Regions from separate parts of the Bradyrhizobium sp. HKCCYLRH2015 genome, predicted to be linked through region 3. Evidence: predicted binding sites of a transcription regulator. Region 3 holds the regulator's gene; each other region holds the start of a gene.
What was found. Region 3 encodes LexA, which represses DNA repair genes until DNA is damaged. Its sites were predicted from a motif close to TGTTCNNNNTGTGTTCNG; they were not measured.

Region 1: a site for LexA is predicted at 3,357-3,374, ahead of ACQR1H_RS09015 (DNA recombination protein RmuC). Genes of this name have one in related genera too.
Region 2: a site for LexA is predicted at 1,465-1,482, ahead of uvrA (excinuclease ABC subunit UvrA). Genes of this name have one in related genera too.

Annotation. Positions count from the first base shown of each region.
Region 1 covers NZ_JBNPUO010000003.1:216,770-224,585, forward strand. Annotated here, with positions in the region: gene recR (recombination mediator RecR) at 1-54, shown strand, start outside; gene ACQR1H_RS09005 (hypothetical protein) at 75-500, shown strand; gene ACQR1H_RS09010 (AmpG family muropeptide MFS transporter) at 667-2,049, opposite strand; gene ACQR1H_RS09015 (DNA recombination protein RmuC) at 2,093-3,325, opposite strand; gene def (peptide deformylase) at 3,496-4,023, shown strand; gene fmt (methionyl-tRNA formyltransferase) at 4,161-5,096, shown strand; gene truA (tRNA pseudouridine(38-40) synthase TruA) at 5,213-5,950, shown strand; gene ACQR1H_RS09035 (methyl-accepting chemotaxis protein) at 6,105-7,816, shown strand, end outside.
Region 2 covers NZ_JBNPUO010000004.1:517,597-525,412, forward strand. Annotated here, with positions in the region: gene ACQR1H_RS13455 (outer membrane protein) at 1-365, shown strand, start outside; gene ACQR1H_RS13460 (outer membrane protein) at 652-1,296, shown strand; gene uvrA (excinuclease ABC subunit UvrA) at 1,574-4,636, shown strand; gene ACQR1H_RS13470 (hypothetical protein) at 4,819-5,145, opposite strand; gene ACQR1H_RS13475 (hypothetical protein) at 5,369-5,683, opposite strand; gene ACQR1H_RS13480 (lipase family protein) at 5,845-6,837, opposite strand; gene ACQR1H_RS13485 (HAD hydrolase-like protein) at 7,111-7,755, shown strand.
Region 3 covers NZ_JBNPUO010000014.1:677-8,479, reverse strand. Annotated here, with positions in the region: partial or broken gene ACQR1H_RS31165 (ComEC/Rec2 family competence protein) at 1-824, shown strand, start outside; partial or broken gene ACQR1H_RS31160 (hypothetical protein) at 779-1,035, opposite strand; gene ACQR1H_RS31155 (hypothetical protein) at 1,211-1,651, opposite strand; gene lexA (transcriptional repressor LexA) at 1,942-2,640, opposite strand; gene ACQR1H_RS31145 (molybdopterin molybdotransferase MoeA) at 2,846-4,057, opposite strand; gene ACQR1H_RS31140 (LysR family transcriptional regulator) at 4,269-5,222, opposite strand; gene ACQR1H_RS31135 (MBL fold metallo-hydrolase) at 5,307-6,239, shown strand; gene ACQR1H_RS31130 (alpha/beta hydrolase) at 6,252-7,241, shown strand; gene ACQR1H_RS31125 (hypothetical protein) at 7,290-7,803, opposite strand, start outside.

The sequences.
Region 1 (7,816 bases), on a different contig from region 3:
TATCTCGACGAAGGCACGCTCTCGGCCGCGATGCGGCAGCGGACCTTGTTCTAGGCACAGACGAAAGTGGAATGATGACGAAACGCGGATTCGGCAAACGGCTGGCTTTGGGCGCGATTTGGGTGGCGCTCTCGGCTCCGTCCGTCCTGGCGCAGCAGAGCGAGACACCGCAGAAGGTCGGCAAGCCGCTCAATGCTGGTGACGTGCTGTCCGGCGAGCTGAACGCGCTGAAGCTGAAAGGCGCCAAGCCGGGCCAGCCCTCCGCCGCCTATCAGATCACCAGCGAGCCGCGCCGCCTGCCGCCGCCGAGCGGGCTGTGCAATCTCGAGACCGGCCCGGAGACGTTCCAGCTCGTCACCGCGAACACGGCGCAGGCGTCGCAGCTCAAGGGGCTGCTCGGCAAGCAGATCGCGGTCAAGGTCGACGAGATCGCCTGCGCGCAGGATGCGGGACAGATGAGCGAGGCGGTCGTGACCAAGTGGAGCTTGGTGAAGCGTTGAGGCCGCTGGGAGCATTCACGCGAATGCAACGCCACGATTTCCGCTGTCATCGCCCCGCTTGACCGGGCGATCCAGTACGCCGCGGTCTCGCGGTCGATCGCCGACGTCTCCGCAATGCCGGATCACCCGCCTTCGCGGAGGATGACAGTCTAACTCCAGGCGGCAGCTAGACCTTCACTGGCCCCAATTCATCGAAATGCCCGCGCCGCTGCAGCCAAGCAAGCAGCACGAGGCTCGGGATCGCGACGAGCGCGCAGATGACGAAGAATGTGGGCCAGCCGGTCGCCTTCGCCACATAGCCCGCGCCCGATGACAGATAGGTTCGTCCAACCGCGGCGAGTGCGGTGAGCAGCGCATATTGGGTCGCGGTGTGCAGCGGATTCTGGCACAGCGCAGAGAGATAGGCGACGAAGATCACGGTGCCGATCGCGCTGGTGAAGTTCTCCGCAGAGATCGCCAGCGCCAGCGCCCATTGATTGACGCCGACGATGGCGAGCCATGAGAACGACAGGTTGGCCAGCGCCTGCACGATGCCGCCGATCCACAGGCTGGTGGCGAGCGAATAGCGCCGCGCGACGAAGCCGCCGGCAAAGCCGCCGGCGAGCGTGGCGGCGAGGCCGACGCCTTTCACGATCGCTGCGTAGTCGACCTTGCTGAAGCCGAGATCGATCACGAACGGCGCGGTCATCGTGCCGGAGAAGGCGTCGGTGAACTTGAACAGCACGACGAAGGCGAGCGCCGTGAGCGCATCACGTCGGCTGAGGAACTCGACGAAGGCTCCGGCGGCCGCATGCATCACGCGGGTGAGCGCGGTGTCCGCGCCCATCGCGGCCTCCGCCTGCTGCGACTGTGCCGGCTCGGTCGCCGCGAGGGCCGTGATCGTGCCAATCAGCACCATTCCGGCCATCGCGACATAGCCCCACATCCAGGACGACGGACGCGTCAACCCCGAGTTCTCGAATGCACTGACCACCACCAGCGCGCCGGCGGTCGAGACCAGCATGCCGATGCGGTAGGCGGCGACATACGCCGCCATGCCCGCGGCTTGCTCGCTCTCCGGAAGGCTCTCGACGCGGAAGGCATCGACCACGATGTCCTGGGTCGCCGACATCGCGGCGACCAGCAGCGCGGCCAGCGCGACCATGAACGGCGCATGCGCCGGGTCAGTCACGGCCAGCAGCAGGATGGCCGCGATCAGCAGCAATTGCGCGAACACCAGCCAGCCGCGCCGCCGCCCGAAGGCGCGCGTCAGCAGCGGCACGTGCAGCGCGTCGACCAGCGGCGCCCAAAGGAATTTCAGCGTGTAGGGCGTGCCGACCAGCGCGAACAGCCCGATGGTCCCGAGATCGACGCCGAGCTCGCGCATCCAGATCTGAAGCGTCGAGCCGGACAGCGCCAGCGGCAGACCTGAGGAGAAGCCGAGGAACAGCACCACGAGCACGCGCGGCTGCAGGTAGACGGCCATGCTCTCGCGCCAGGTGGGGGCGGGCTTGGCCTCAGGCTTTGCAGCGGTTGCTCTGATGTCGGAGGCGGCGTCAGGTGCGGTCATCGGTGGGTGGTAGCAGATCTGGACAGCTTTCGCGACGCCGCGGTCATTCCCCCGCCTGCATCCGCCCCGCCAGCGGAAACAGGTCCGGCGTCGCGCCCGCGCCCGGCGCAATGCGCGGAGAGTCCGCCGGCGCATCCGGCTTGCTGAAATCGAGCTCCTCGATCCGCGCGGCGCGCTTCTCGATCTTGTCGGCGGAGATGAGGATCTGGCGGATGTCCTCGCCGACATCGCCAAAATGCTTCTGCAGCTTGAGCACGCGCTCGCGCAGGCGGCCGAGGTCGTCGCCCAAATGGATCACCTCGTTGCGGATCTGGTCGGCGGCGTCGCGGATGCGCGCATCCTTCATGATCTGCTGCATGACCTGGATCGCGAGCATCAGCAGCGACGGCGACACCAGCACGACACGGGCGCGATAGGCTCTCTGGATGACGTCGTCGAAGCCGTCATGGATCTCGGCGTAGACCGACTCCGACGGCACGAACATCAGCGCCGTGTCCTGCGTCTCGCCGACCACGAGGTACTTCTCGGCGATGTCGTTGACGTGGCGCAGCACGTCGGTGCGCAGCCGCTGCGCGGCGGCGCGCTTTTCGTCCTCCGTCTCCGCGTCGTGCAGCGCGGTCACTGCCTCGAGCGGAAACTTGGCGTCGATGCACAGCGGCCGCGTGTCGGGCAGGAACACGACGCAGTCCGGCCGCTTGCCGCTGACGAGCGTGTACTGGAAGGCGTAGCTGCCCTTCGGCAGCCCGTCCTGGACGATCGCCTCCATGCGCGCCTGGCCGAATGCGCCACGCGACTGCTTGTTGGCGAGCACGTCGCGCAAGGTCGTGACCTGTGTCGTGAGCTCGCTGAGATCGCGATGCGCGTTGTCGATGATGCCGAGCCGCTCGTGCAGCACGCGCAAGGAATCCATGGTGTGGCGCGTGGTCTGCTCCATCGATTGGCCGACGCGATGGGTGACGGCGTCGAGCCGCTCGTTGACGCTGCGCGCCAGGTCCACCTGCCGCCCGGCAAGCAGCTGCGCCATCGCGTCGACCCGGCCGGAGGCCTCGCTCTGCACCCGGATCATCTCGCCGAACCGCTGTTCGATCTCATCGGCGCGTATCGCCTGCTGGGCCGCGAGCTCGGCGCCGCGCCGGCCGGAGCGCACCACGGCCGCGACGATCATCAGCAGCAGGAGCAGAACCAGCACGCCAAACCCGATCAGCGCGTCGCTGGCGCGCACGGGCAGATCGCCGATCATGACGACGACAGGATTGAGGGACTGGCTGGCGGTCATCACCCCCCATCTATCCGATTCGCAAGAGCTCGCGAACGAAGAGAGAACATTTATGGTTAAGGCCGGGTAAAGAATCATGGTTAACGAGACATTGAAATTCATGGTTAGCGAAGTCTTAACTGCGAGCCATCACATTGACCGCGCCGGTTCCGCGGCTTAAATCGCGCGCCATGTCCCTAAGAGAAATCATCATCCTGCCGGACCGGCAGTTGCGGCTGGTGTCCAAGCCGGTCGAGAAGGTCACGCCGGAGATCCGGCAGCTGGTCGACGACATGTTTCAGACCATGTACGACGCGCCAGGCATCGGGCTCGCAGCGATTCAGGTCGCGCAGCCGCTGCGCGTCATCACCATGGATCTGGCCAAGCCCGACGCGAACGGGGAAGGCAAGCGCGAGCCGCGCGTCTTCATCAATCCGGAGATCGTTGCCAAGTCGGACGAGCTGTCGGTCTACGAGGAAGGCTGCCTGTCGATCCCCGAATATTACGAGGAGGTCGAGCGGCCGGCGCGTGTGCGCGTGCGCTTCACCGATCTCGACGGGCTGGTCCGCGAGGAGGATGCGGAGGGGCTCTACGCCACCTGCATCCAGCACGAGATCGACCATCTCAACGGCGTGCTGTTCATCGACTATCTGTCGAAGCTCAAGCGCGACCGCGTGATGAAGAAGTTCACCAAGGCCGCCAAGCGCGCCGGCGAGTAACGATCAACTCTCTCCTCCGTCATGCCCGGGCTTGACCCGGGCATCCACGTCTTGCCTCTCGCGTTGGCATTGCGACGTGGATGGCCGGGACGAGCCCGGCCAATGACGGCAGGATGAAGCCTTGAGGGGCGCACCAGATGCCGCTTCGCCTGATCTTCATGGGCACGCCGGATTTCGCCGTGCCGACCCTGCTCGAGCTCGCCGGCCACGGCCACGAGATCGTGGCCGTCTACACGCGCGCGCCGAAGCCGGGTGGCCGCCGTGGCTTGGCCTTGGTCCCGACTCCGATCGAGACCGAGGCGCGGCGGCTCGGCATTCCCGTGCTCACGCCGAAGACGCTGAAGACCGAGGACGCGCTGGCTGCGTTCCGCGCCCACCAGGCCGACGCCGCCGTCGTCGTCGCCTATGGCATGATCCTGCCGCAGGCGATTCTCGATGCACCAAAACTCGGCTGCTACAACCTCCACGCCTCGCTGCTGCCGCGCTGGCGCGGCGCTGCGCCGATCAACCGTGCCATCATGGCAGGGGACGCCGAAAGCGGCGTGATGGTCATGAAGATGGATGTCGGTCTCGACACCGGCGACGTCGCGATGGCCGAGCGTCTGCCCATCACTGACGCGATGACGGCGTCCGACCTGCACGATCGCCTGTCGCGCATCGGCGCCGACCTGATGGTGCGGGCGATGGCGGCGCTGGCGCGCGGCGGGCTGACGTTGACGAAGCAGGCCGAGGGCGGCGTGACCTATGCGGCCAAGATCGAGAAGGCCGAGGCGCGGATCGACTGGACGAAGCCGGCGCATTCAGTGCTGCGTCACATTCACGGCCTGTCGCCGTTCCCCGGCGCCTGGAGCGAGGTCATGCTCGATGGCGAGGCGGTGCGTTTGAAGATCCTGCGCTGCGCGCTCGCCGACGGCCGGGGCGAGCCGGGCGCCGTGCTCGACGAGCAGCTCACCATCGCCTGCGCCGACGGCGCCATCCGCGTGACCGAGCTGCAGCGCGCCGGCAAGGGCCCGATGAAAGCCGCGGATTTCCTGCGCGGCACGCCCGTCGCGCCGGGCCTGCGCTTCGGCTGACCAATTCAGCTCGTCATGCGCGGGCTTGACCCGCGCATCCATCTCGCGAACAAGCTTCGTCCATGGATGGATTGCCGGGTCAAGCCCGGCAATGACGGCCAAACGCGATCGAGGCGATGCCCCGCTACAAGCTCACCATCGAATATGACGGCGCGCCGTTCTGCGGCTGGCAGCTGCAGGCGACCTTGCCGTCGGTGCAGGGCGCGCTGGAAGCGGCGGTGCAGGCGACCTGCGGCGTGCCGACGCGCGTGCACGGTTCTGGCCGTACCGACGCCGGCGTCCACGCCATGGGGCAGGTCGCGCATTGCGACATCGCCAAGGAGTTCCGCCCCGACAAGCTGCGCGACGCACTCAACGCGCATCTGCGGCCGAACCCGGTTGCGGTGCTCCATGCCGAGATCGTACCCGACAGCTTCGAAGCGCGGTTCTCCGCGCGGAAGCGCCACTATCGCTATCGCATCGTCAATCGCCGCTCCAATCTTGCGCTCGAGGTCGGTCGCGTCTGGCGCGTGCCGCAGCGGCTGGATTCGGAGGCGATGCATGCGGCGGCGCAGCGGCTGCTCGGCAAGCATGATTTCACGACCTTCCGCGATGCGGAATGTCAGGCGAAATCGCCGGAGAAGACGCTCGATCAACTCGATGTCGTGAGGGACGGCGATGCGATCACCATCCTCACCTCCGCGCGCTCCTATCTGCATAGCCAGGTGCGCTCGATGGTCGGCTCGCTGGTGTGGGTCGGGCAGGGCCGCTGGACCGCAGATGATCTCGCCGCCGCGCTCGCCGCGCGCAATCGCGCCGCCTGTGGCGTCGTCGCGCCACCGGAAGGGCTCTATCTCGTGAAGGTCGACTATTGAGGTCGTTCCCGCGTGGAACCCGGCCCGTCGCGTACCGCGACGAGAGGCTGTCCTAATTAGTTGCTGCTTCGAGTTGCGCGATAGGCCTCATTAACTTCAAATTGAATCCCTCCCTGCTATCCGGACCTCAGGCTGCTCTCCAGCGAGGTCGATCGTGCGCATTCGTCAAGTCTTCCTGCTCTCTCTGCTGCTCGGGGCCGTCATCGGCCTGCTCGCCACCGTGCTGTTCGCCTGGCAGCAGCTGACCTCGCTGCAAGCGGCCCGGACAGCGGGCGCCGATGCGCAACTGCTGGCCGCCATGCTGCGGCTCCCGGAAAAGCTCAATGTGGAGCGCGCCTGGATCAATCCGCGACTGGCATCGGCCAACCCGGCGACGGCGGAGGAGCTCGCGGGGCTCAAGAAGATCACCGGCGGCTCCGATGAGGCGCTCGCCAAGGCGCGCAGCCTGGCGCAGCTTCGCGAGGACGTCGCAGCGCTCGATTCGATCGAGCAGAGGCTGCGCACGCTGCGCGGCGCGGCGCTCGATGCCGTGGCCGAGCCCAAGGCGTCCCGGTCTGAGGCTGTCGTCCGCGACTACGTGCCGCAGATGTTCACGGTCCAGGGAGCCACCGGCAGCCACGTCGAGGTGATCGTGCGCCGGATCAATGCGGCCAACCCCGCGGTCGGCCAGGCCGCGCGGCTCGCCGTGATCGGATGGGATCTGCGCGACTGGGCCGGCCGCGCCACCACGACGCTCATCCGCATGATCGCGACCAAGCAGCCGATGGCCGGCGAGCCGGCCGAGGCGCTCGCCGCGTTCAAGGGACGCATTGAGCGGATCTGGGCGACGGCTAAGCTTGCCGCTGCCGAGATCGATCAGAAGCCGATCTTCGCAGCGATGACCGGGGTGGAAAACGGCTATTGGGCGCGCGGCGGCGAGCTGTATACGTCGCAGGTGGCGCCGAATCGCGGCAAGGTGCTCGAGCTCGACCCCGATCAATTCCTGCGGTCGCTGTTTCCGATCCTCGACACCATCCTGCCGCTGCGTGATGCCGCGCTGACCGAGGCGCTGCGCCAGAGCGAGGCCGCGCTCGGCGACGCCCAGCTCCGCTTCGTGCTGGCGCTCATTCTGCTCGTCGTCAACATTGCCGCCGCTGCGCTCGGAACACTCTGGTTCAACGCTCGGGTCATCAAGCCTCTGTCCAACCTGACCGAGCTGATCGGGCGCATCGCCAGCGGCGCGCGCGATGTGGAAATCGCCTACCGCGACCGCACCGACGAGGTCGGTACGCTCGCCCACGCCATCGGCGTTCTGCAGGAGAAGTCGGCCGAGGCCGATCGGCTGGCGTTGCAGGGTGCCGATGCCGAGGCGCGGCGCGATGCGCGGCGGCAAAAGATCGAGGCGCTCACCCGTCGCTTCGGCGACGTCATCGACACGCTCTGCGGCCGGTTGAGCGACGCCGCCAGTGGCCTGAAACTCTCGGCCGAGACCCTCGACGGCTCCGCCAGCACCACGGCGTCACGTGCCACCGCCGTGGCCGATGCGGCGGCGCAGGCAACCTCCGGCGTCAACACAGTCGCGGCGGCCTCCGAGGAGCTCGACGCCTCGATGAAGGAGATCACCCGGCAGATCGCGGAAGCCGCGTCGGAATCCTCCAACGCGACCAGCCAGGCGCTCGACACCACCGACAAGGTCCGCACGCTGGCCGGCAGCGCGACACGCATCGGCGACGTCGTCCAGCTCATCCGCGCCATCGCCTCGCAGACCAATCTGCTGGCGCTCAATGCCACGATCGAGTCGGCGCGCGCAGGCGAGGCCGGCAAGGGTTTTGCCGTCGTCGCATCCGAGGTGAAGAGCCTGGCGTCGCAGACCAGCAAGGCCACCGA
Region 2 (7,816 bases), on a different contig from region 3:
TCTTCACCAAGCTGACCAGCTTCGGCGACATCAAGGGCCGCCTCGGCTATGCCGTCGGCCCCGCTTTGTTCTTCGTCAGCGGCGGTGCGGCGGTGGGCCAACTGCAGCACCGCTACGACGGCGTGCCGGGCAACGTCTTCAGCCAGACCACCACCCGCTGGGGCTACACGGTCGGGGCCGGCGCGGAATACATGTTCGCCCCGAACTGGTCAGCCAAGCTCGAGTACAACTATCTCGACTTCGGCAAGAGCGCGATCCAGTACAGCGCTTTCGCGACCAACCGCTCCGAGTGGAAGGACACCGTCCACACCGTCAAGGTCGGCCTCAGCTACCATTTCGGCGGCCCGGTCATTGCCAAATACTGATACCTGCAACCGACAGGTTCCGAGAAAGGCCGGCGAAAGCCGGCCTTTTTTGTTGCACCGATACCACCGTGCCGGCTCGCCACACACGGAACCAAGCAATTGAGTAACATAGGCTTTCTGGAACTGGGCCGTAAAAACGCGGTTTGGCCGCGAGTGTGTCTTCAGGGTGACGGTATTCCGTACGGAACCGGGCTATAGGAACCTCGTCAACTTGAACGGGTGAGTCTGTTTCGTGCGTAAGCTTATCGGTGCGATGCGGACTTCGAGGAATAAACTGGAGACTGGAATGAAGAAGATCTTGCTCGCGACCGTGGCCCTGGCCGCCCTGGCCGCTCCCGCTGCCGCCGCTGATCTCGCCGCACGCCCGACCTACACCAAGGCCCCGGTTCTCGCGCCGGTGCAGACCTGGACCGGTTTCTACATCGGTGCGATGGGTGGCTACGCCAATGAGGATGCTGACTTTGCGGCCATGAAGGGCGGCTTCGCCGGTGGCACCGTCGGCTACAACTGGCAGCAGGGTGCTGTCGTGTTCGGCCTCGAGGCCGATGCTGCCTGGGCTGACATCAATGCCTCCGTCGGCGCGCTTGGCGTGACCGCCGAATCGAAGATCCGTGACTGGGGCACCGTCCGTGGCCGCATCGGTTACGCCTTCGGCCCGACCCTGCTGTACGCCACCGGCGGTTACGCCTGGGCCGACAACCGCATCTCGCTGACGGCTCCCGGCGTCGCCGTTTCGGACAGCAAGATCCACTCGGGCTGGACCGTCGGCGCAGGCGTCGAGTACATGTTCGCCCCGAACTGGTCGCTGAAGGGCGAGTACCTCTACAAGAGCTTCGGTGGCGAGAGCTACACCTTCACCGGCCTCGGCACGCTCGCGACCGGCACGCTCAACGTGCATTCCGGTCAGGTCGGCATCAACTACCACTTCTAAGAACGTCGCCTCCGGGCCAACGCACACAGCCTCCGCTCTGCCAGAGCGGAGGCTTTTTCTTTGCGGGATCGCGCACAGGGCCGGACGGAACCGGCAGCCTCCTGCCATTCGCTGCCATTCCCTGAGCGCATTGTTGATGATTCGCTGACGGTACTGGAAATCCGGCCACGTTCTTCCTACGTTCCGACGATACCTTTTCCCCCTGGCGTCCGATGGCCGGCTCCCGGCGAAACGCGCCTGCAACGATGGCGCGACTCTGCGCCGTGGGACGATCGCCATGGATGAAGTGCTCAAGGCCAAGCAGCGCGCGCAAGCCAACCAGTCGAGCCTGCGGGCCATCACCATCCGCGGCGCCCGCGAGCACAATCTGAAAAACATCGACGTCGAGATCCCGCGCGACAGGCTGGTGGTGTTCACCGGGCTGTCCGGCTCCGGCAAATCCTCGCTCGCCTTCGACACCATCTATGCCGAGGGCCAGCGCCGCTACGTCGAATCGCTGTCGGCCTATGCACGCCAGTTCCTCGAGATGATGCAGAAGCCGGATGTCGACCAGATCGACGGCCTGTCGCCGGCGATCTCGATCGAGCAGAAGACGACCTCGAAGAATCCGCGCTCGACGGTGGGCACCGTCACCGAGATCTACGACTACATGCGCCTGCTGTGGGCGCGCGTCGGCGTGCCCTACTCGCCGGCCACCGGCCTGCCGATCGAGAGCCAGACCGTGTCGCAGATGGTCGACCGCGTGCTGGCGCTGCCCGAAGGCACCCGCCTCTATCTGTTGGCCCCGGTCGTGCGCGGCCGCAAGGGCGAGTACAAGAAGGAACTCGCCGAATATCTCAAGAAGGGCTTTCAGCGCGTCAAGATCGACGGCACCTTCCATGAGCTCGCCGAGGCGCCCACGCTCGACAAAAAGTTCCCGCACGACATCGATGTCGTCGTCGACCGTATCGTCGTGCGCCCCGATATCGGCCAGCGCCTGGCGGAGAGCTTCGAGACCGCGCTGAAGCTCGCCGAGGGCTTGGCCGTGATCGAGTTCGCGGATGCAGCCCCTTCCTCGTCATCACCGGGCCGCGCCGAAGGCGCGAGACCCGGTGATCCATCCTCTTCGAAGGAGATGGATGGCCGGGTCAAGCCCGGCCATGACGAGAAGAAGAAGGTGGCCAAGATCCACGACAAGAGCGGGCCCGAGCGCATCCTGTTCTCCGAGAAGTTCGCCTGCCCGGTGTCCGGCTTCACCATCCCCGAGATCGAGCCGCGGCTGTTCTCGTTCAACAACCCCTATGGCGCGTGCCCCGAATGCGGCGGCCTCGGCGTCGAGCAGCACGTCGATGCCGACCTCGTGATCCCCGACAAGGACGTCACGCTGCGCAAGGGCGCGATCGCGCCGTGGGCCAAGTCGTCATCGCCCTACTACCTGCAGACGCTGACCGCGCTGGGGAAGTTCTACAAGTTCACGCTCGACACCAAGTGGAAGGATCTGCCGAAGAAGACGCAGAACGCGCTGCTGCACGGCTCCGGCGACGACGAGATCAAGTTCACCTATGAGGACGGCGTTCGCGCCTACGACACCAAGAAGCCGTTCGAGGGCGTGATCACCAACATCGAGCGCCGCTTCCGCGAGACCGAGAGCGAATGGGCGCGCGAGGAGCTCGGCAAGTACTTCAACGACGTGCCCTGCGCCGGCTGCAAGGGTTTCCGGCTCAAGCCCGAGGCGCTGTGCGTCAAGGTCGGCGGCAAGCACATCGGCGAAATCAGCGATCTCTCCGTCAAGGCTGCCGGCGAATGGTTTGCCGAGGTGCCGAAGGCCCTGAACGCGCAGCAGACCGAGATCGCCACCCGCATCCTCAAGGAGATCCGCGACCGCCTGACCTTCCTGCTCGATGTCGGCTTGAACTACCTGACCCTGGCGCGCTCCTCCGGCACCTTGTCCGGCGGCGAGAGCCAGCGCATCCGCCTGGCCTCGCAGATCGGCTCGGGGCTGACGGGTGTGCTCTACGTGCTGGACGAGCCGTCGATCGGCCTGCACCAGCGCGACAATGCCCGCCTGCTCGACACGCTGAAGCGGCTGCGCGACCTCGGCAACACCGTGATCGTGGTCGAGCATGACGAGGATGCCATTCGCCTCGCCGACTACGTGCTCGACATCGGCCCCGGCGCCGGCACCCATGGCGGCAACATCGTCGCCGAGGGCACGCCGGCCGAGATCATGCGCAATCCGGCGTCGCTGACCGGCAAATATCTCACCGGCGAGCTCGAGGTCGAGGTACCCGAGCGGCGGCCACCGAACCATCGCCGCACCATCAAGGTCGTCAACGCCCGCGGCAACAATCTGAAGAACGTCTCCGCCGAGATTCCGCTCGGCCTGTTCACGGCGATCACCGGCGTGTCCGGCGGCGGCAAGTCGACGCTGCTGATCGACACGCTGTACAAGGCGATCGCGCGCAAGCTCAACGGCGCCAACGAGGCGGCGGCGCCGCACGACCGCATCGAGGGCCTGGAGCACATCGACAAGATCATCGACATCGACCAGTCGCCGATCGGCCGCACGCCGCGCTCGAATCCCGCGACCTATACCGGCGCGTTCACGCCGATCCGCGAGTGGTTCGCCGGCCTCCCCGAATCCAAGGCGCGCGGCTACGAGCCCGGCCGGTTCTCCTTCAACGTCAAGGGCGGCCGCTGCGAGGCCTGCCAGGGCGACGGCGTCATCAAGATCGAGATGCACTTCCTGCCCGACGTCTACGTCACCTGCGACGTCTGCAAGGGCAAGCGCTACAACCGCGAGACGCTCGACGTGCTGTTCAAGGGCAAGTCGATCGCCGACGTGCTCGACATGACCGTCGAGGAGGCCGCCGAGTTCTTCAAGGCGGTGCCGCGCGTGCGCGACACCTTCGAGACGCTGCGCCGCGTCGGCCTCGACTACATCCATGTCGGCCAGCAGGCCACCACGCTCTCAGGCGGCGAGGCGCAGCGCGTCAAGCTCGCCAAGGAATTGTCCAAGCGCGCCACCGGCCGCACGCTCTATATCCTCGACGAGCCGACCACGGGCCTACACTTCCACGACGTCAAGAAGCTGCTGGAAGTGCTGCACGAGCTGGTCGCCCAGGGCAACACGGTGGTCGTCATCGAGCACAATCTCGAGGTCATCAAGACCGCCGACTGGGTCATCGACCTCGGCCCCGAAGGCGGCGACGGCGGCGGCGAGATCGTCGCCTGGGGTCCGCCCGAGGACATCGTGAAAGCGCCGCGCAGCTACACCGGGCAGTTCCTGAAGCCGGTGCTGGAGAAGTCAGCCAAGCCGAAGAAGCGCACGCGCGGAGCGGCGAGCGAGGCGGCGGAGTAGTTCCGTCGCGCCGTCATTGCGAGCGAAGCGAAGCAATCCAGGGCCGAACCCGAGCCTCCGGATTGCTTCGTCGCTTTTTGTCCCTCGCAATGAGGGGCGCGATGGATAAACGTCCTCTCCAAAAAGCGAAGCCCGCCGCTCGATCACGAGCGGCGGGCTTCGTCTGTCTGCTCACGTACAACTCACCAGCGATAATACCCGCTGCGCGTGCCGTTGTTGTTGCCGCCGGGCCCGACATCGCCCTGGGTCGAGCTCGGAGTCGGATGGTTGGTGCCGTTGTAGCCGGCGCCCCAGCCCGGGCCGTCATACGGGCCCGGCGCGACCGCGACGTAGCCTTCCTCATAGACCGGACCCGGCGCCCAGGCGAAGGAATCGCGGTAGGCGTAGGTGCTGGTGACCTGCCCGCCATAGCCGTAGCCACCCGGGCCGTACTCGCCGGCTGAAGCGGCGGCGGTGCCGGCAACCAGCGTGACCGCGGTCAAGGCCGCCAAACCAAACATGCGCGTCATGAACTTGCTCCTTCGTTCCTAATTATCGCGGAGCAAACAACGTGAGGACCCTGCCGGTTCCGCGGCAGGTCACGACAATGCTGCGACACAACGCTTCGCTCACATTGCCGCGATTGAATGATCCAACGCGGCTGTCTCTCGGTAGCTCCTTGCGGAAGACAAGCCCGCCGCTCGTGTCCGGGCGGCGGGCTTGTCGACTGGACGCTGACTTATCTGACAGCGATTACCACTGACGATAGACGCCGGTCAGCGTGCCGTTGTTGTTGCCGGACGGACCGACATCGCCCTGGGTCGAGCCCGGGGTCGGATGGTTGGTGCCATTGTAGCCGCCGCCCCAGGCCACTGGGCCAGCCACCGGACCGGGCGCGTAGGCCGGCGCCGGCGCTGCGCCATACACCGGCTCGGAATCGGTGGTCTGCGCCGGCGGCACCCAGGCCATGGAGTCGCCGAAACGGGCATAGCCCTGCGCGGACGCTGCGGCGGTGCCGATCACCAGCGTGGCTCCGGCCAGCGCGGCCATCTTGATCGTGCGTTGCATGTCTCTCTCCTTGCTTCTGTGCGGGGTCAACCACCGCACCGCGCAAGGCGTTCCTGCAGCGCACACTCACAAAAATCGTGATGAAAGGTTGATTGGCCGCCGCACCGAGCCCCCTTGCAGGACTGAGCGAACCCAGCCCCGCAAAAGCTCCCCTGCGACGCTCAGGCCGCGACGGCGACCGCCCGCGGCCGCGCCACGCCGGTCTTGGTCACTCCCGGCAGGGGCGGCGCCTTCGTGCCGGTCGCATGCGGGAAATACTGCAGCTGCATGGAATGCATGTAGCCGGCTTCCGCGGTCCAGGAGTCGTTCGCCTCGACGATCGGCGTGATCGTGAACAGGTCCGGATTGCTCGGCGCAATCGCGGTATAGGTCGGGATCGATGCGCTGAGCCACTCGAGCGGTTTGTAGATCGAGTAGTAGTTGGTGTCCTTCAGGACAGGCGCCGGCGGCGGATAGGTGCCGAGAATCCCGTTCAGGTTGGCCCAGCCCATCGGCACGATGTCGTTGCTGTTGACCGCCGCGTAATAGGTGTAGCTCTTTGCGAAGGTCGCCGCGAATCCCGCGTTCCACATCGTCGGAGCCGCGAAGGTGTGCGGCCACAGCGTGAACTTCAGCGACGAGTTCAGCTTCGGCAGCTGATCCTGCAGCCATGCCGTCGCCGCCACAGCGAGCGCGCCGCCGAGGCTGTGCCCGGTCACCATCAGTTGCAGGTTCTGCTTGGCCGCGAGGCCGCGCAGATAGTCCAGCAGCGACAGGTCCGTCGTGGGATCGGTGAGCGCGATGACCAGCGCCAGCGCGTCGTTGATTCCGGCGCTGATCTGCAGCGGCGCGCCGGCCTGCTGCGGATACAGCCACGGCACCTGGAAAACCGCGTCGGCATCGGCCAGCACGTTCTCGAAGGCGCCGGCGACCGAGCCGTCGACATCGGTGCCGCGGAACGCCAGCGCATAGCTGCCGTCGCTGCCTTGCGCGACATAGGCGAGCACGCCGTTGTTGACCGCCGGGCCCCAGACGAGCGACCACGGACCGTTCGCCGCGCCCGACGGGACGGACTTCAGCATCGTCACGAAATCGCTCGGCTGAACCGCATCGAGCGCGTCGTCGATATAGGCGAAGTAGGACAGATAGGCTGCAGCAACCTTGTTGAGGGCCATGTGAAATCTCTCTGGCTTGAATGATGAAAACAATTTCGATCAAATCGGGCAGGCAGACCCTGATCCGCCGGCGCACCGGGATCATAGACCGCGTCATCTCCAGGTGCACATCACAACATGTTCAACCCCTGATCATCGCACGTCGCCATGGCGCTGCGAGACGCAACGGTCGCGTCTCATTGCGCCCCGCCCCTCCCATTGCTATGGCGCAGGGCTGTCGCAGCACGACACGCCTCGACGATCATCAGCCCCTCGCCACGCTCACCCCGCGCGATGCCATATTCTCTCGTCATCTTCGATCTCGACGGCACCCTCGCCGACAGCTTCCCGTGGTTTCGGGTCCACGTGAATGCGGTCGCCGCGCGCTTCGGCTTTCGCCAGGTGAAGGACGAGGACATCGACGGGCTGCGCCATGCCTCGACGCGCGAGATCCTCGATTTCCTCCAGGTGCCGCGCTGGAAGCTGCCCTTCATCGCGCGCCACGTGCGCCGCCTGAAGACGGCGCATGCCGCAAGCATTCCGCTGTTTGCAGGCGTCGACATCATGCTCGACACGCTTGCCGCGAACGGCACGACGCTCGCATTGGTCTCGTCGGACAGCGAGGCCAACGCGCGGCAGAAGCTCGGATTGCGCGCCGGTCTGTTCGCCGATTTCGATTGCTCGGCCTCGGTGTTCGGCAAGGCACGCAAGTTCCGCCGCGTGCTGAAGCGGCTGCGCGTCGACCCGGCCCGGGCCATCGCGATCGGCGACGAGACCCGCGACATCGAGGCGGCGCGCGCCGCCGGCATTGCCTTCGGCGCGGTGACATGGGGCTATGCCGCGGAGCAGGCGCTGCGCGACCAGCGACCGGAGATGCTGTTCACGCGGGTGGAGGAGATCGTGGAGCGGCTGGTCGTGCATGCCGGACGAGATCCGTAGCCTGCATCGGCGCCGGGATGCAGGGACAATGACGAACCTCGATACCTGCCCGCGTCTTTGC
Region 3 (7,803 bases):
TCTCGGCGCTGGTGATGCCGGCCGGCCTGATGGGCTTGCTGGCGGCGCCGTTCGGCCTGGATGGCGTCTGGTGGTCGCTGATGGGCCTCGGCATCGACTGGATGATCGCGGTGACGCGCTGGGTGGCGGCGCTGCCGGGCGCGGTCGGGCGCATCCCGGCCTTCGGCATCGGCCCGCTGATCCTGGCCAGCCTGGGCGTCATCCTGATCGGCCTGCTGCGCACACCGCTGCGCTGGTTGGGCGCCATGGGGCTTTTGGCCGCCACCGCCTGGGCGGCCGCGACGCCGCTGCCCGACGTCCTGGTCGCCGGCGATGGGCGCGCGGTGGCGGTGCGCGGCCGTGACGGACGCCTGCATGTGATGCGCGCCGGCAAGGATGTGTTCGCCACCAAGGAGTGGCTCGCGGCCGACGCCGATGCCCGGCTGCCGGCGGACGCCTCGCTCGCCGATGGCGTCTCCTGCGACGAGGCGGGCTGCGTGGTCGCGATGGCCGACGGCCGCTTCGCCGCCATGACCTTGCGCGCTGAGGCGCTCGCCGACGATTGCGCCCGTGTCGCGCTGATCGTCACCGCGCGCGCCGCGCCGTCATCCTGCGCGGCGGCCGTGATCGATCGCGAGCGGCTGCGGCAGCAGGGCGCCTTGTTGCTGGTGCAGCAGGGCATAGGCTTCGCCGTGACGCCGGCGCGTGCCGGCGGCACCGACCGCCCATGGTGGCCGGCGCCCGCCGAGGCCGGCGAGTTCGACACGACGCTGACGCCGCGTGCGCCGGCCGCGCGGCTTCAGGACGCGACGCCGCCGGAGACGGAGCAGGGCGAGCAGGATTGAGCGCCGGGCAGCTCGAAGGTGCCGAGATGATACTCGGTGTCGTCTGGTCCATCGAACAGCGAGGGCCCTTCGACCAGCGTGAACGCAGCACCCGGATAGCGTTGCCAGATGGCGACGTCATCAGCCGTGACCGTCAGCCATCCGAACGCAAGCATATAGCGGCCGGGCTCGGTGATCGGCCGGCCTTGTTCCAATCGATCTTGTTGACCACGGCAGCAAGCTCCCCCGGCAAACAATGCCGGCCGAGGGATGTCGTTCCTATCCGATGCGATGCCGGGGCGTGAGATTCGCCCGAGAGGACTTTGCGCTTGCAGAACCCAAGTTGACCAAGTCTCCCACCTTCGAAAGCGCGCTCACGACCGACAGAAATGCCGACGCGCAGACCCTCAGGTGATGCTGATGCGGCGAATCGGTGTGGCCTGCGACGTCGGCACGTCCTCGGCGATGTCCGGGCGGCGCTCTGCCGGCTGCTTGCTGACCGGCAATTGCAGCACGGTGACGCGCTGGCCCTCGCAGAGCTGGGTCACCAGCACGTGGCGGCCGTCGGCGAACTCGATCGCGTCGTGATGGCGATCGGGAATGTGCGTCTCGATGCTGTTGAACTTCGCGACGCGCTCGCGGATCGTCCGGGTCCAGAGCCAGCGGCTGTCGTAGCGGACGTCCTCGGCGAAGGCCAACTCGGTGCCGGGCAGCATGCAGACTGCGACGGTCGGCTCGCTCTCCAACGCGAAGCCGCGGGTGGCGGTGCCACGGAAGGTCATCGAGATCAACGTCTCGCCGACCTTGGCGGGACGGGACGCAACCGCATGGAGGCTGTAGTCACACATCGGATCGCTCCTCGTTGAGAGATAGCCGACCCACGCTCCCCCCGGACAGGCGCAGGCCTCTATCAGAGTGGACATCGATGGTGATGTTAGCGCGCGCTTCGCGGCAATTCTGCGCTGATCTGCATCGCGTGTGCCCGCGGCCGATCACAAGCGTTTGAGCATGCCGCGCTGCACATCATGAAGTGCATTCGCGTGTGGCGTATTTTGCTGGCTGCTTCCAGCTTGGCTGGCTTCTCGCTCGGCGGCGACAGCGCGTGCGCCCGCCGCCGATCGACCGATCCCATTCGCGATCAGTACTTGCGGTACAGCCCGACCAGCTTGCCTTGGATCTTCACCCGGTTCGGCGGCAGGATGCGCACCTCGTAGGCGGTGTTGGCCGGCTCGAGCGCGATCGATGCGCCGCGGCGGCGGAAGCGCTTCAAGGTCGCTTCCTCATCGTCGATCAGCGCCACCACGATGTCGCCGGTGTCGGCGGTCTCGTTGCGCTGGATCAGCGCCATGTCACCGTCGAGGATGCCGGCATCGACCATCGAGTCGCCGCGCACCTCGAGCGCATAGTGATCGCCGTTGCCGAGCATGTCGGCAGGCACGCTGATGGTGTGGCTGCGCGTCTGCAGCGCCTCGATCGGGGTACCGGCGGCGATGCGGCCCATCACCGGCACCGCGACAGGGCGCTCGCCATCGTCTAGCGCGGGAGTGCTGGTGCGCACCTTGCCGAGATTGCCTTCGATCACCGACGGCGTGAAGCCGCGACGGTTGCCCGCGGCCTGCGACAGCTCGGGCAGCTTGATCACCTCGATCGCGCGGGCGCGATTCGGCAGCCGGCGGATGAAGCCACGCTCCTCGAGCGCCGTGATCAGGCGATGAATGCCGGACTTCGAACGCAGATCGAGCGCATCCTTCATCTCGTCGAAGGACGGCGGCACGCCGGCTTCCTTGAGCCGCTCGTTGATGAACCGCAGAAGTTCGTACTGTTTGCGCGTCAGCATTTCGACCTGGTCCCCGGTTTGTTGTTGTCCGAGTCCAGGAGCTGCGCCTTGAGCACAAGCCGGCTGAGAGCGCCCTGGAGTCGGACCGTCATCGCGTCGCCCGCAACATACTAAAAACAAATCATGAACGGACACTATATGTTCGATGTGTGTTCCGCAATCCTAAAAATATGATGAACGGACCGGGCTTTACCGGGGAAGCGGCTCAGTTCGGCAGGCGCAGGATCTCGCACGGGCTGCCGGCAGGCGCCTTCGGCGCAAACGCCGGCCGGATCACCAGCGCCTGCGACAGCGCGAGGTTCCCGAGCAGCGACGAATCCTGCTGGCTCACTGGGGTGGCTACCAGCGTGCCGTCGGCGCGCTCCTCGAGCTGCGCCCGCAGATAGTCCTCGCGCGAATCGTTCGCCCCCAACTCGCGGCCGAGCAGGGCGGTCTCGCGCGGCATCACGGCCTCGTCGCGGCCGAGCAGGCGCCGAATCAGCGGCACCATGAACAGGATGGCGCAGACATAGGACGACACCGGATTGCCGGGCAGTCCGATCACCCTGATGTCGCCGAGCCGTCCGTGCATCATCGGCTTGCCCGGCCGCATCGCGATCTTCCAGAACGCCATTTCGACGCCCTCGGCCTCCAGCGCCTGCTTGACCAGGTCGTGATCGCCGACCGAGGCGCCGCCGGTCGTGATCAGGACGTCGGCCTCTGCCGCGCGGGCGCGCCGGATTCCAGCGACCGTCGCCGCCATCGTATCCGCGGCGATGCCGAGATCGATCGGCGTCGCGCCCTCGCTGCGCACCAGCGCCCGCAGCGCGTAGCCGTTGGAATAGACGATCTGCCCCGGGCCGGGCGTCGAGCCCGGCATCACCAGCTCGTCGCCGGTGGCGAGCAGCGCCACCTTCGGCCGCCGCCGCACCGGCAGCGCCGGATGATTCATGCTGGCCGCCAGGGATAGGTCGCGGTCGCTGAGCCGGCGCCCGGCCTTCAGCAGCACCATGCCCTGGTGGAAGTCGACGCCGGCCGGCCGGATGTGCCGGCCTGTGATCGCGGCCTCGGTGATCACGACATGGCCGTCCTCGGCGATCGTGTCCTCCTGGATCACCACCGCGTCGGCGCCTGCGGGGACAACGCCGCCGGTGAAGATCCGCGCCGCCTCGCCGGGCCCGACCACGCGATCGAACGGCCGTCCCGCCGCGACCTCGCCGATCACCTTCAGCCGCGCCTTGGCCTTGGCTGCGTCGGCCGCGCGCACCGCATAGCCATCCATCGCCGACATCGCCTCGGGCGGCTGCGTCCGCAGCGCCGCGAGGTCGCGGGCCAGGATGCGGTGATAGGCCTCGTCCAGCCCGACCATTTCCTCAGCCAGCGGCTCGGTGCCGGCGAGCACCGCGGACAACGCATCGGAGACCGGCATCAGGGCCATGGGATTACCTTCGGACGAAGACGGGCAGATCGACTGAATCGCCTTCTAACCGAACGCGCACGGGGTGGCCAAGAGCCTAAGCCGCTCCCGGCTTTCCGATCGTCTGAAGGTGCGTCGCGTGGCCCGCCGCCTCACGATCGCGCGAGAGACTCTGCAATCATGCCGGGGGGCAGTCGCGATCTGCTCACGTGCACACGGAGTCCCGACGGAGCTATCCGGCAGCCGCGCGACAGGCGGCGCGCTCGGTGGTGTGCAGGATGTCCGCCACCATGTTCCGCAGCCAGACCGATGCCGCGTCACGATCGAGCTGCAGCGGCCAGACCATCGAGACCGCCGGCAGCCGCAACTTCAACGGCGCCGGACAGAGCGCCAGCCCAAACCGGGGTCCGTAGAGCCTTGCCATCCGGGTCGGGATCGTGGTGATCACCGGTGACGCGGCCACCGTCGCCAGCACGCTGAGGAAATCCGAGGAGGCCGAGACCACGTTGAGCTCGGTGCCGATCTCATCCAGCGCCGCCTCCAGGCAGCCCTGCAGGCTGTTGGTCAGCGTCACCAGTGCGTGCGGAAGCGACAGATAGGCATCCAGGCCGATCGGTGTTTTCATCGCGATGCGCTTTGGATTGTAGACGCAGCTCAGCGCCTGCTCGAACAGGAACTGGGATCGGTGCCGCAGCGCCACCGCCTCGAAGCAGCCGACGCCGACATCCAAGGCGCCCTCGTCGAGCAGACGATGCACCTCGTTGCGTTCGGTCGGACGGCTGAGAAGCCGCACGCCGGGCGCCGTTCGACGCAGCTCCGCCGTGAGTTCGGGGATCAGCAGCAGCTCGACCTCGCTCGAGAATCCCAAGCGGATGGTGCGCTGCTCGGTCGCTGGGTCGAACTCCGGTGCGGCGTGCAACGCAGCCTGCATCTGGGCCAGCGCCGCCCGAACCGGTCCGGCCAGCACCGCAGCCTTGGGGGTCGGCTGCATGATCGTGCCGACGCGGACGAACAGCTCATCCTGCAGCAGCACGCGAAGCGTCGACAGCGAATGGCTCATCGCCGGCTGCCCCACCTTCAGGCGCGCCGCCGCGCGTGTCACGCTGCGCTCCTGCATCAGCGCGTCGAACGCGACCAGCAGATTGAGGTCGAAGGAGCGAAGATCGAAATGATCGATGGACTGCATGAGTTGGATCGATTTGAGGAATGCATGACCTAATCGTAGATCTCGGCCCAGACAAGATCACCGTTCGGATCGAGGCCGCCAAACATGCAGGACATCACGACCTATCGCGTCGGGGACGCCACCATCAGCAGGATTTTCGAGATCGGTCTCGATGCGGTCGAGGGCGAGTTTCTGTTTCCAGGCGTGGACGCCGCCAGCATTGCCCGCGAACGCGGCCGTTTCGGGCCGGGATCGGTCGATCCGCGCACGGGATCGCTGCGCCTGAGCATCCATAGCTGGCTGGTGCGGACGCCGGAGCGCGTGGTGCTGATCGACACGGCCACCGGCAACGACAAGGAGCGGCCCGGCGCGGCCGTTCTGCATCGCCTGAACGAGCCGTTCCTCGACCGATTGCGGGCGGCCGGCGTCGCCCCCGACGATGTCGACCTCGTCCTGATGACGCATTTGCATGCGGATCACGTGGGCTGGAATACGCAGCTTGCCGATGGCCGCTGGATGCCGGTGTTTCCGAACGCCCGGCACGTTTTCTCGGGCCGAGAGCGCGCCTATGTCGCCGCCCTCTCGGCTGGCGACGGCTCGAACGCCGCGATCAGGGACGCGGCCGGGCTCGGACCCATGCTGCATCCACCGATGCCGGGGGTCTACGAAGACAGCGTGCTGCCGATCGTCGAGGCCGGCCTCGCGCGCGAGATCACGGTCGATGGCAGCGAGGTCGTCGACGGCTTCCGTTTTGTGCCGAGCCCCGGTCACAGCATCGATCACGCCTGCATCAGCTTCAGCTCGCGTGGCGAGCGCGCGCTGTTCTGGGGCGATGTGCTGCATCATCCGATGCAGGTCGCGCATCCGGACTGGAATTCGGTCTATTGCGAATTCCCGGAGGCGGCGCGGACCTCACGGCTATGGGCGATGAACCATGCCGCGGAGACCGGCTCCCTCGTGTTCACCACCCATTTCGCCGAGTCCTCGGCCGGGCGCGTCAGCCGCGACGGCGACCGGTTTGCCTGGCACTTCGCCTGATCCGAGATGGCCATGATCGATAATGCAACGTTCTCCTCGCGCATCGTTTCCGAGCGCCGCCTGATCGAAGGTCCGGTGTCCGACGTCCAGCTTCAGCTCATCAACAAGCGCCGGCACGACCTGCAACGCTTCTCGGCCGAGCGCACGCTGGTGATGATGCACGGCGCCACCTTTTCGTCTGCGAGCCTGTTCGACGTCGCGGTCGATGGCGCCTCCTTCATGGATGTGCTGGCGCAGGCCGGCTACGACGTCTGGGCCGTCGACGCGCGCGGCTACGGCGGCTCCAGCCGGCCGCCGGAGATGTCGCGCGCGCCAGAGGAAGGTTCTCCATTGGCCAATGCGTGGACCGCCGTGGACGATTTCTCTGCCGCAGTGGATTTCATCCGCCGGCATCGCGATATCCCGCGCGTCAATGTGCTCGGCATGTCCTGGGGCGCCACGATCGCCGGCATGTTCGCGAGCGCGGCGAACGCGAAGCTCGAGAAGCTGATCCTGGTGACGCCGCTCTGGCTGTCGAGCGAGCCGCTGCGCATCGACGCCGGCGGACCGCTCGGCGCCTATCGGATCGTCACCCCGCGCGCGTTCGAGGCGGCATGGCGCGGCGCCGCTCCGGAGCACGCGCGGGACAAGCTGATTCCGGACGGCTGGTTCGAGACCTGGGCGCAGGCGACGCTCGCGACCGATCCGGACTCGCCGTACCCCGACGCGATCCGCGCGCCCTCGGGCGCGGTACAGGACGTCCGCGCGCATTGGACCGCGGCCAGGCCGACCTATGATCCCGGCAGCATCAACTGCCCGGTTCTCCTGCTCTCGGCGGAATGGGATGTGGATGTCAGCTTCGAGATGGCGCACGACCTGTTCGTTCGACTCGCGAGCGCGCCGTACAAGCGCCTGGTCGAGATCGGCCAGGGCACGCACATGGTCCTGATGGAACGGAATCGACAGCAGGCGTTCGATGCAGTGATCGGATTTCTCGACGAACGCGCCGTGCCGGCGCGTTGATCATGGCGCGGACGATCTGCAACGGGCGGACGGCTTTCGTGCGGTCTGTTAGAGCGGATGTCGAATCCAGACATTCGGCTCGACATAGGCGGCATGGTCGTGCGCGACCGACGCGAGCACAGGCACGAGAGCACAGGGGATCTCGATCTCACCCGATCGATCGAAGGTCACGCCGGTCCATTGCGACCACTCGGCGAGCGTGCCGACGATGGTCATCGAGCACGGCGCGATCTTGACGATCTCGCCGCCGATGCGGATGTGCGTGCGCAGCCAGGAATCCGCGAGCTGGCCGTCTTCGCGCCGCTGATCGAGATAAGCGCGCATCGGCGTCCGCGGCACCAGATGCTTCTGGTTCGGCCGCACCGGCGCGTACAGCTCGGCAAAGCCTTTTGCGCGCGCGCCGTCCTTCAGCGCCGCCAGCATGGCGAGCGAGCTGCCGGGCACGCGCGCCTTCGGCAGCAGCGCGATCTCGAGCGCGCTCATCGTCGTCGGCTGCCGCCCCAGCAGGCGATCCTCGTGACCCCAGCGGATCACCTCGTCCCAGCCCGCATCCGGCAGCGTC